DNA from 2 places in the Micromonospora sp. NPDC047812 genome. Region 1 is predicted to be linked to the other one. Evidence: riboswitches for the same ligand, from Rfam matches in the RefSeq annotation. Region 1 holds a riboswitch; the other holds the start of a gene.
What was found. Region 1 has a riboswitch for cobalamin ahead of AB0883_RS22495 (hypothetical protein). Riboswitches for the same ligand answer to the same signal wherever they lie in the genome.
Positions count from the first base shown of each region.

Region 2: it holds a riboswitch for cobalamin, as region 1 does, so the genes downstream of both, AB0883_RS21255 (peptidase) here and AB0883_RS22495 (hypothetical protein) in region 1, are expected to answer to the same signal.

Region 1 is NZ_JBEYRY010000006.1:128,480-134,051, forward strand. Features, by position in the region: gene AB0883_RS22480 (hypothetical protein) at 131-466, shown strand; gene AB0883_RS22485 (MFS transporter) at 637-1,884, shown strand; partial or broken gene AB0883_RS22490 (LuxR C-terminal-related transcriptional regulator) at 2,255-2,401, shown strand; cobalamin riboswitch at 2,781-2,910, shown strand; gene AB0883_RS22495 (hypothetical protein) at 2,957-3,220, shown strand; gene cobN (cobaltochelatase subunit CobN) at 3,359-5,572, shown strand, end outside.
Region 2 is NZ_JBEYRY010000005.1:315,103-320,674, forward strand. Features, by position in the region: gene AB0883_RS21250 (hypothetical protein) at 5-490, opposite strand; gene AB0883_RS21255 (peptidase) at 526-1,578, opposite strand; cobalamin riboswitch at 1,678-1,825, opposite strand; gene AB0883_RS21260 (peptidoglycan DD-metalloendopeptidase family protein) at 2,449-3,255, shown strand; gene AB0883_RS21265 (ElyC/SanA/YdcF family protein) at 3,507-4,226, shown strand; gene AB0883_RS21270 (hypothetical protein) at 4,601-5,275, shown strand; gene AB0883_RS21275 (GNAT family N-acetyltransferase) at 5,480-5,572, opposite strand, start outside.

The DNA of each region.
Region 1 (5,572 bases):
CTCGTCCGCCACCCCGCGAGGTCGGGCCCGGGGGCGACGACCGGGGCGCGCAGGTGGCTCCCAGGTGGTGCGCAGACGGTTGCCAGGTGACGGTGCTGCACTGGGAGGACGCCGAGGAGAGGAGCCGGGCATGGGCTGGTTCAACCGGCGGCCGCGCGCCGCCGACGCGACCCCGACGAAGCTCGACCGCGAGGCGACCCGGGAGGACCTGGCCGCGCTGGAGGCGTTCGTGGCCAGCCGCCGGGGCGTGGAGTTCTACCTGGAGCCGGAGACCACGGCGACGGACACCACCGTGGTCGCCATCGCCCACGACGGCGAGTGGATCCGCCGGCGCACCGGCTCGCCGCGCGCCGCCGGGTCCATCGCCCGCAAGCACGCGGTGCCGCTGTACGAGGCCGCCCGCACCGGCTACCCGGAGCGGATGCGGGCGTGGAACCGGGCCCACCCGGAGCGCCACGCCCGCTGACCGGTCCGCCCGTCGTCACGCCCGCGGACCAGCCGGGGGGTCAGGCTCCCTGACCGGCCGGGGCACCACGCCCATGAGCGGTACGCCCGAGACCACTCCGGCCCGCTGCCCGCTGTCCGCCGGACCGGCACGGGGCTGCTCCGTCGGACCCGGCGCGGTAAGGTGCCCCGATGGCTGATCGGTCCCGGTCGCTGGGCCGTCCCTTCTGGACGTTCTGGACCGCCGCGGCGCTGGCCAACCTGGGCGACGGCATCCGGGTGGCCGCCTTTCCGCTGCTCGCCGCCGCGCTGAGCGACGACCCGGTGGCGGTGGCCGCGGTGGCCGCGGCGCAGTTCCTGCCGTGGCTGGTCACCGGCCTGCTGGCCGGCGCGCTGGCCGACCGCCGGGCGGCCCGTGCACTGATCGTCGCCGCCGACGCCGGCCGCGTCGTGGTGCTGGCGGCGGTGGCCGTGGCCGTGGCGACGGGCGTGGCCTCGGTCGCGCTCGTGGTCGCCGCCGCCTTCCTGCTCGGTGTCGGCGAGACCCTGCGCGACACCGCCGCCCAGACCGCGATCCCCCGCCTGGTGGACGACGCACAGCTGGAGCGGGCCAACGGCCGGCTGGTGGCGGGTGAGATCGTGGGCAACGAGTTCGTCGGTCCGCCGGTCGGGGCGATGCTGTTCGTCGTCGGCGCGGCGCTGCCCTTCGCCATCAACGGCGCCTCGCTCGCGCTGGCCGTCATGCTCGTGCTGTCCCTGCCGCTGAGTCTCGCCCGCCCCGGCCCGGCACGGTCGGGCGCCGACGCGGACGGGCGGAGCGCCGCCGCCGACCCGGCCAGGCGCGGGGCGCTCGCCGGGCTGCGGTGGCTGGCCCGGCAACCCGTGCTCCGCACGCTCGTGGTCGTCGGCGCGGCAGTCGCCGCCGCGGACAGCGCCTGGTTCGCGATCTTCGTGCTCTACGCGCGGCAGAGCCTCGGTCTTGGCGCGTTCGGCTTCGGCCTGCTGCTGGCCACCGGTGCGGCCGGCGGGCTCGCCGGCTCCCTGGTCGCCGACCGGTTGATCGGCCGGTTCCGGCACCGTCCCGTGCTGGCCTGGTCGATGGCGGTCACGGCCGGAACGCCGGCCCTCCTGGCCGTCGCGCCGCACCGAATCGCCGCGGTGGCCGTCGTCGTCACCACCAGCGCGTCGTTCGCGGTCCTCAACGTGGTCGCGCTGTCGATCCGGCAACGCCTCGTGCCCGGCGACCTGCTCGGTCGGGTGGTCGCCGCCTCCCGGATGCTCTCCTACGGCTGCGCCGCGCTCGGGGCGCTCGCCGGCGGGGCGCTGGCCGCCGGCCTGGGCATGCGGGCACCCTTCCTGTTCAGCGCGACGGTGGCGGTCGCCGCGACCGCCGCCTGGTGCGTCGCGTCCCGTCCCACCGCGCCGGGCGGTCCGGCCTGACGGGGAGGATGCCCGTCGTCGGGCGCGCTCGCGTCGCCCGAGTCGGACGATCCGTGCCACGAGCACGGCGGCGGACCCCAGCGTCGCGGTGGCGAGCAGCACCGTGAGCGTCGGATAGCGGTACGCCACCTGGACCCGGGCGACGCCGCAGCCCCGGTGGAGCGCCGACCACCCGGTGGATCGAGGCGAGCAGCAGCAACGGCGCGAGCAGTGGGAGCAGCCTCACCAGCGTCCGCGGGCGCACCACCCGGCCGGCCGCCCAGCGGTCGTCGCCGGCGAGGCGCTGCTGGCCCCGAGCGTCACCCGCCGGCTCATCGCCGAGTGCACCCGCCTGCCGGCCGCCCGGCGGGTGCCCGGACGGCTCGACGGGGTGACCCGGCGGGAACGGGAGGTGTTGACGTTGATCACCCGTGGGATGTCCAACGCCGAGATCGAGCGGCACCTGCACCTCAGCCGGGGCACCGTGAAGACGCACATCGGCCGGTTGCTGACGGAGCTGGCCGCCCGTGACCGGGCGCAACTGGTCATCGCGGGGCTACGAATCGGGGCTCGCCGACCGGTGAGCCGACGTCGACCGTGGTCGAGGTCCCCGTCACCACGTCGGGCGGGCGGCGACGCCTCCCGCGCGCCGCAGCCTGCCTGCTGGGGAAGCGGAACGGCACGCGGGCGCCGGGGTGTGCGCGGGTGCCGTTCCGCTCGGCCCGTGCGCGTTCCGGGGCCACCGTCGCCGTATTCGGCGGCTCAGACCTTACATTGGCCGACGACAATGCGAAAGGCGTGCCTGAACGGGCATCACGATCGTTGTTCGTCGATCGATGCGAGGTGCCGTGAGCCGGGGTGGGGTGGCGTTGACCGGCGGCCCGGGGTGTGGCAGCATTCGCGGCCTGACGGCAGTGAAGGAAGCCGGTGCGATTCCGGCGCGGTCCCGCCACTGTCACCGGGGAGCGATCCCCCCTCGTGAGTCACGACCGTGCGTGCGCGGTTGGAAGGCCGGGGGAGAGCGTCGATCCGGGAGCCAGGATACTTCGGCCGTCGGAGTGACCCCAGGGCGTGGACACCCGAGGAGGACCCGATGACGCACCGCGTCTCCCCCATCGACGATCATCGTCGCATCGTGCCCGGCCGTGCCAACGGCCCCGCTGGCGGCAACTCTCCCGCGGGCGGCCGCATCGCCGCGCGTGGCCGCCGTTCCGTGCCGCCGGCCAGCCGCGGGGCCGCCGCGCACCCGCCGGTCCGCACCATGCCCGCCGTCGGTCGCCCGGCTCCCGGTGGCGCCCGCACCGTGCCCGGCCGGTTCACCACCGTGACCGGGTCCACCCTCGCCGCGTACCGCTGACGCCCGCACCGCGCCGCCCGACCCCGCCGGCCCGCCGGTGAGCCGGCCGCCGGCCCGTCGTACCCGCTGAACCGCGCCCATCCCCGCATCGCCCGGTCGTCCCCGCGTCGACCCGGGCGTCACTCTCCGGAGCTGTCCGTGCGCATCCTGCTGCTCTCCACCGCCGACACCGACCTGCTCGCCGCCCGCGCCAGCGACGCCGACTACCGGCTCGCCAACCCCGCCCGGATCGCCGCCGACGCCGTGCCCGCGCTGCTCGACGGCGTCGACCTCGCCGTCGTACGCCTGCTGGGCGGCCGGCAGGCGTGGCCGGACGGGCTGGCCGCGGTGCTGGCCTCCGGCGTGCCGACGGTCGTGCTCGGCGGCGAGAACGTGCCGGACGCGGAGCTGATGGCGGCCTCCACCGTGGCCTCCGGGGTGGCCACCCAGGCGCTGGCGTACCTGGTCGAGGGCGGGCCGGAGAACCTCGCCCAGCTCGCCCGGTTCCTCTCCGACACGGTGCTGCTCACCGGCGAGGGCTTCGCCCCGCCCGCGCCCACCCCGACGTATGGCATCCACGGCGAGCGGCCCACGCGGCCGGACCGGCCGACGGTCGGGATCGTCTTCTACCGGGCACACGCCCTCGCCGGGAACACCGGGTTCGTCGACGTCCTCGCCGACGCGGTCGAGGCGGCCGGCGGCGACCCGCTGCCCATCTACTGCGGCTCGCTGCGCGGACTCACCGCCAACGCGGGGCCGCTCGGGCTCTTCGCCCGCTGCGACGCCCTGCTGGTCACCGTGCTCGCCGCCGGCGGCACGGTCGCCGCCGACGCCTCCGGCGGAGGGGACGAGGACGCCTGGGACGTGGGCGCGCTCGCCGCCCTGGACGTGCCGGTGATCCAGGCGCTCTGCCTGACCAGCACGCGCGAGCAGTGGGCCGCCAGCGACGCCGGGCTGTCCCCGCTGGACGCCGCGATGCAGGTGGCGATCCCCGAGTTCGACGGCCGGATCGTCACCGTGCCGTTCTCGTTCAAGAAGATCGACGCCGACGGGCTGTCCACCTACGCCGCCGACCCGGAGCGGGCCGCCCGGGTGGCCGGCATCGCCGTGCGGCACGCCCGGCTGCGGCACGTGCCCCAGGCCGACAAGCGGCTCGCGGTCGTGCTCAGCTCGTACCCGACGAAGCACTCCCGGGTCGGCAACGCCGTCGGCCTGGACACCCCCGCCTCGGCGGTGCGGCTGCTCGCCGCCCTGGCCGACGCCGGCTACCACCTCGGCGACGCGCCGGTGCCCGACGACGGCGACGCGCTCATCCACGCCCTCATCGCCGCCGGCGGCCACGACGTCGAGTGGCTCACCCCGGAACAGCTCGGCGCCGCCGAGGCGCGGGTGCCGGGGGAGACGTACCGGCGGTGGTTCGCGCAGGTGCCGGCGGAGCTGCGGGAACGGATGCTCGCCCACTGGGGCGAGCCGCCCGGCGGGCTCTACACCGACGGCGGCGACATCGTGCTCGCCGGGCTGCGCTTCGGCAACGTGGTGCTGCTGATCCAGCCGCCGCGCGGTTTCGGGGAGAACCCGATCGCCATCTACCACGACCCGGACCTGCCGCCCAGCCACCACTACCTGGCCGCGTACCGCTGGCTGGCCGCGCCCGTCGCCGACGGCGGGTTCGGCGCGGACGCCGTGGTGCACCTGGGCAAGCACGGCACCCTGGAGTGGCTGCCCGGCAAGGGCCTCGGGCTGGCCGCCGGCTGCGCCCCGGACGCCGTCCTCGGCGACCTGCCGCTGGTCTACCCGTTCATCGTCAACGACCCCGGCGAGGGCACGCAGGCCAAGCGGCGCGCGCACGCCGTCGTCGTCGACCACCTCGTGCCGCCGATGGCCCGCGCCGAGACGTACGGGGACCTGGCGAAGCTGGAGCAGCTGCTCGACGAGTACGCCACCGTGCAGGCCCTCGACCCGGCCAAGGTGCCGACCCTGCGGGCCCAGATCTGGGACCTGGTACGCGCCGCCGAGCTGCACCACGACCTGCACGCCGAGCGGATGCCCGACGCCGACGACTTCGACGACTTCGTGCTGCACCTCGACGGCTACCTGTGCGAGGTCAAGGACGTGCAGATCCGCGACGGCCTGCACATCCTCGCCGCCGCGCCCACCGGCGAGGCCCGGGTCAACCTCGTGCTCGCCGTGCTGCGCGCTCCGCAGGTCTGGGGCGGCGCCCGCGCGCTGCCCGGCCTGCGGCAGGCGCTGGCCGGCGCGTACGGGCTGGACGAGCAGGCGCTGCTCGCCGCCCCCGGGGAGCGGCTCACCGTGCCCGAGGCGCTGACCGAGACCGTGGAGGGACCGGGCGTGACCGCCGCCGACGCGGTCGAC
Region 2 (5,572 bases), on a different contig from region 1:
GCGGTCAGGGCGCGGCGATGCTCGGCGGGGCACCCGCGCCGAACGACCAGCCCTCGACGGTGCCCGGGGCCGGGTTGTAGCTGCTCGCGCCGGACGTGCTGTAGGACCAGGCGCCGCCGCTGGAGGCGTGCCAGTACGACCAGTACGCCGTGGCGGGCGGGGTGTTGACACACGGATCGGTCGCGACGGTCGGCTTGCCGTTGATCCGGCAGACGAATGCCAGCCCCCAGCGCTGGGTGCCGGTCACCGTGAAGCCGGCGCCCTGGAGGGCGGCCACCCCCGTGGCCGGGTCGCCCGGGGCGCAGGCGACCTGGACGCCGCCGCCGAGCGCGGCGAAGTCCACCACGACGGTGACGCCGGAGGTGCCGGTGCAGGCGGCGGCGTGCGCGGCCCGTGGGGCGGGTTCGACGGCGGTGAGGGCGACGGTGGCGACGGCAGCGGCCAGCAGGCCGGCGAGCCGTGCGCGCACGGTGGATCGGTGACGGAACACGGTTCCTCCTGGAATCGGGTGAGCGACGGGACGGGTCACGGGCAGGCGGGGACTGGCGTGCCCGGGGTGGCGCCGGCCGCGGACAGCCGGGCGTACCCGGTGCCGGTCAGGCCGAGGACAGCCTGGCCGGTGGCCCGGGCGGCGGTGCCCGGGTCGAAGGTGGCGCCGTCGAAGTCGACCGCCCCCCGGTCGGCCGGTGCCCCGGCGCAGCCGACCTGGAGTCCGGCGAGGAACACCCGCGCCCGTGCCCAGGCCAGCGGTCGGTGACCGTCGTGCAGCGCCTGCGCGGCGAGGCCGGTGCTGTTGGCGTTCGGGGTGCCGGCGGCGTTGGCGAAACCGCCGTCGGCGCGCTGCACGGAAAGCAGCCAGTGCAGCCCCGCGGTGGCGTCGGTCGGGCGGTCGGTGGCCCGCAGCGCCTGCACCGCGAGCGCGGTGGCGTCCACGTCGGAGGTGCAGACCGGTTGCGCGGGCAGCGCCGGGTAGCCGCCGTCCGGGCAGCGGGTGCCCGCGAGCCAGGCGGCGGCCGCCGGGGGCGCGCCCTGCGCGGTGCGGTCCAGGGCGAGGAGGGCGAAGGACTGGCTGAACGTGTTGCTGTAGTCCCCGTACGCCGACCGGTCGGTGAACCGGCCGCTGGGGGCCTGCAACGAGCGCAGCCGGGCGATCAGGTCCACGCCGCCGACGCCGGTCGGGTCGCCGCCGCGTACCTGGACGGCGAGGGCGAGCTTGGCGGTCGCGCCCGCGTACGCCTCGGTCGTGCCGTCGCCGACGTAGGTGTCGCGGATGTCCGGTCGGGTGACCCAGGCCAGCGCCCGGGCCCCCGAGTCGTCGGCGACGCCGGCGGCGGCGAAGGCGAACACGGCGTCGAGGGTCAGTCCCTGGTCGGGATAGGCGACGCCGTCGAAGACCACCTCGAAGCGTTCGCCGTCGACGAGTTGCCGGGCCAGCCAGCCGGCCGCGGCCTCCGACCGGCCGACCCCGGCGGGCGAGGTGGGGGAGACGTGGGCCGATGCCGGTGTCGCGAGGGTGAGGGCGGTGAGCACACCGCAGAGCAGGGCGAGCAGGCGGTGCCGGCTCAGGCGGACGACCATCGGAAGCGCCTTTCCGGCCCGGCGGTCGTCAGAAGCCCGACGACCGCCGCAGCACGGGGTCGACCGGGACTCCGACCCGTGGGCCACGACGGGTGGGGGAGCGGATTCCGCGCGTACGTCGGGTATTCGGGCTTGCCGTCAGAGGTGCATCTCGACGGCCTACCGTTGCGGGCCAGCGCCGGACTTCGACCGGACTTCCCCCATACATACGCGCTGATGGAGTTGTGGCGTCAGTCTGGCCGCGTACGCGCTCCCGTGTCAATGCGTCGTCCACTGCGGACGCTCTGTGGCCGTCGGCGGGGCGGTCGCCGACCGCGGGCGCGTCCGGTCCGGGTCCAGGTGGTCCATCCGGTGACCACGGTCGGTCGCCAGCGGTCGCGTCGCCCCTCAAGATCTCAGCTCGTGTCCGCTCCGCGTAAGTCCTAGCTGTCACGCTGCGACACGCGGGGGTGAAGTCTGCCCACTCGCAGCGACCCACAGCGGAACCGTCCGCACCGCCACCGCCACACGCTGACGCGATGGTCCCCGAATCGGGGCCACAGGGATGTCGCCCACCGCCAGGAAGCGCGTGTCATCCGAGTCCACCCGGCCCGTCCCATCAGCACCGTCGAGGGCGTGCTACGAGTGCCGACGCCGACGCGGCGACCGACGCGGCTTCGGGCCGTACCGGCCGGGCGGAACCGAGCCTTGACACCAATGGAGTTCGATCCCCTAATATCCAAGATCCCAGATGCACGCGGGCTCGCTGGTTCGCCGCCCGAAGGGGTTGGTCAGCCCGTCCCGAACCAGCGGCCCGGAACTGAGCAGAAGTCACAGTCGGCGGTCTCCCCGGTGCGGATCGTTCGTCATCCATCGTGAGCAAGGGGCCGAATGCAGACGTTCGACGAAACATCGCCGGGGGATGGGGCGGCGTCGCGTGGCATCGACCGTCGCCATCTGCTCGGCCTGGTCACCGCCACGCTGGCGGCCGGCATCATTCCGGAGGCGTGGCTCGCGGAAGCCGCGTACGGCGCGACGCCGAGATGGAACCGGCCGTTCGACAAATGGGTCCCGATCACGTCCTCGTACGGGATGCGGACAGATCCGATCACCGGCCAGTCCAGGATGCACAACGGCACGGACTACAGCTACTCGGGGATCCTCGGCTATCCGATCCGTTCGATCGCGGCGGGCACGGTGACCAGCGTCTCGTACAGCGCGAGCGGCCTCGGCCACAACGCCACCATCACGCACGCCGATGGTTGGCGGAGTGTCTACGGGCACATGCGGGAGGCTCCCAGAGTCGGGACGGGCGCGCAGGTCGCCGCAGGCCAGCACATCGGCAACGTGGGATCCACCGGCCACTCCACCGGCCCGCACCTGCATCTTGAGATCTTCCAGCCGAACGGTCAGCGAGTTGACCCCGAGTCGGTTCTCACGGGTGCCCCGTACGCCGGGGCCCCCGGATCTCCCCCCGAGATCGTCACTAAGGATGGACTGATGTACCTCATCTGGAGCACCGGCGGCACCGGCTACCTGGTCACCCCCAACCGCGTCATCGGGCTGCGGTCGATGGCGCACTACAACCTGTTCAAGCGGATCATCAACTCGAACCAGGCCGCCGCCCAGCCTGAGGTCTTCAACGCGCTGGAGATCGACCAGATCAACGCGTACCTCAACGGGACCGTGCCTGCCTGATCCATCCCGGGGGTGACCTCGGAGACGCCCGGCCGGCTCGCTGCATCAGAAGCGGGCCGGCCTCCGGCACCTCATGGTTGACCGCTCGGCCGGCCGGCAGCACGACCTGGACGCCCGGATCGGCGGCACAGGTGCCGATCCGCCTCACATTTGCCACTGCCGCCGGGGCCGGTCAACCGCTCCCCGTCGCCGGCGACCGCGCACGGCCAGGGGCGGGAACGGTCGTCGGGCGGCCCTGGGATACTCGCCCCATGCGGCCCCGACTCCCCAAGCTGACCCGCAGGCCGCGCCCGGCCGCTCGCCGGCGTACGCGCTGGCTGCGTCGCGCCGTCGGCGCGGCCGTCGTCGGCGCGGTGCTCCTGACCGGCGGCACCGTGGCCAGCGTGCACTGGATCCGCGGCGGGGCGGACGGGCACATCTTCACCGAGCGGGACGTCCCGGAGGCGCCGGTCGCCCTGGTGCTGGGCACCAAGGTCCACCCCGACGGGACCCCGTCGCCGTTCCTCACCGGCCGCCTGGAGATCGCCCGGCGGCTGCTCGCCGCCGGCAAGGTACGCGCCATCCTGCTCTCGGGCGACAACATGAACCCCGACTACGACGAGCCGGCCGCGATGCGGCGCTGGCTGGTCGACAACGGCGTGTCGGCGACGAGGGTGGTGCTGGACCCTGCCGGCTTCGACACGTACGACTCGTGCGCCCGCGCGAAGCGGGTCTACGGGGTGGAACGGGCGACGGTGGTGACCCAGTCCTTCCACCTGCCTCGCGCCGTGACGGTGTGCCGGCGGCTCGGCGTCGACGCCAACGGGGTCGGCGACGAGACCGCCCGCCGGTACGACAGGACGTGGCGGATCAGCTCCACCCGTGAGTACGGCGCCTGCGTGAAGGCCACCCTGGACCTCCTCTCCGGCCGCGATCCGGTGCACCTCGGGCGCCGCGAGACCGGGGTGCAGGACGCGCTGCGCGACGCGTGAGACCCGTGGCCTGGAGCGCACGCGCCGCCACGGCATGGGTCCGACGTCGGCTGCCCGGGCACTCGCCGTCGAGCCGATAGCCGTCGCACCCGGCAACCATGAGCGCGGCGGCACGCCAGATCGCCCACCCGCGAATCGCCCACCTGCACGTCGCCCGGCCGCCGAAACGCGCCGAGGGCACCGCGTCTTCCGGGCCTACGCCGTGCCCCTGGCCGTCGATTGGAAGATCACGACCGCAGCGACGCACCACACAGGACGGAGGGGCGAGCACCCGGGCGGGACTGTGTGACACTCTGCGGGTGACGTCGCCTCCTCCGCCGAGCGAGCCCGGCCAGCCGACCTCCACGCCACCAGCGCCCGGGGCCCCACCACCGATGTCGCCGCCACTGCCACCACCGCCACCGCTGCCACCGTCGCCGCCGAAGACCAACACGCCCCTGATCATCGGTGTGGTCGCTGCGGTGCTGGCGCTCTGCCTGATCGGCGTCTGCGGGGCCGCACTGGTCGGGGTGGGCCTGATCAGGGCCAATGGCGGCCAGCAGGGCCAGCCCGCGGCGAGACCCCTGCCCGAGCCGATCGGGACGACGAGGGAGCTTCCGCGCGAGCCGGCGTACTCGCCGCCGCCCATCCTCCCCACGACGCAGGCGGCTCCGCCCCCGCCGCCGGCGAGGATCGGGCAGTGCATCGCCGTCAGCGTGACGGGCAGCTTCCAGGGCATCGGCAACTGCAACGGCAGCATCGGCACCTACCGGGTCGTCTCGGTGGACTACGCCCAGGGCCAGTGCGCCGACCCCGGTTCGGCGTACCTCACCGAACGCGGCTATCGGCTCTGCCTGGAGCGCCACCTGGTGCGTCTGCGCTGCTACCGGTTCCCGACGGGCAACGGCTGGATTGTCGGGGCGCCGAAGTGCAAGGCGAAGGGCACCGTCCACATCATCGACATCGTGCCCGGCGCCACCAACGGAAACAGCTGCACGCGGGACCAGAGATGGAACCGCTGGTACCGATTCACGAATCCCACCGTGGTCTATTGCGTGATGAAGTACTAGTACGACAGCCGTCGTTCGAGTTTGAGCCGGCGTGTGGGGTGGGCTCGGGCTTGATGCTGGCATCGCCAGCCTGACCAGTGCGAACGGAGGGCGAGGCCGCTGATCGGGCGGATGGGGCAGGCGTTGGTCAAACGGCGGACCTCGCTGACCGTGAGCGTGATCAGTCCGGTGTCGGGCGGATCCTGGTCGGCGGCGTCGCGGTGTTCACCGGGAACCGCGGCGCAGATCGGCCACCTCGTCTGACGGCGTGAAGCCGGCCGAGGCGTAGGTAGCCACGGCGCCGACGTTTGAACTCTC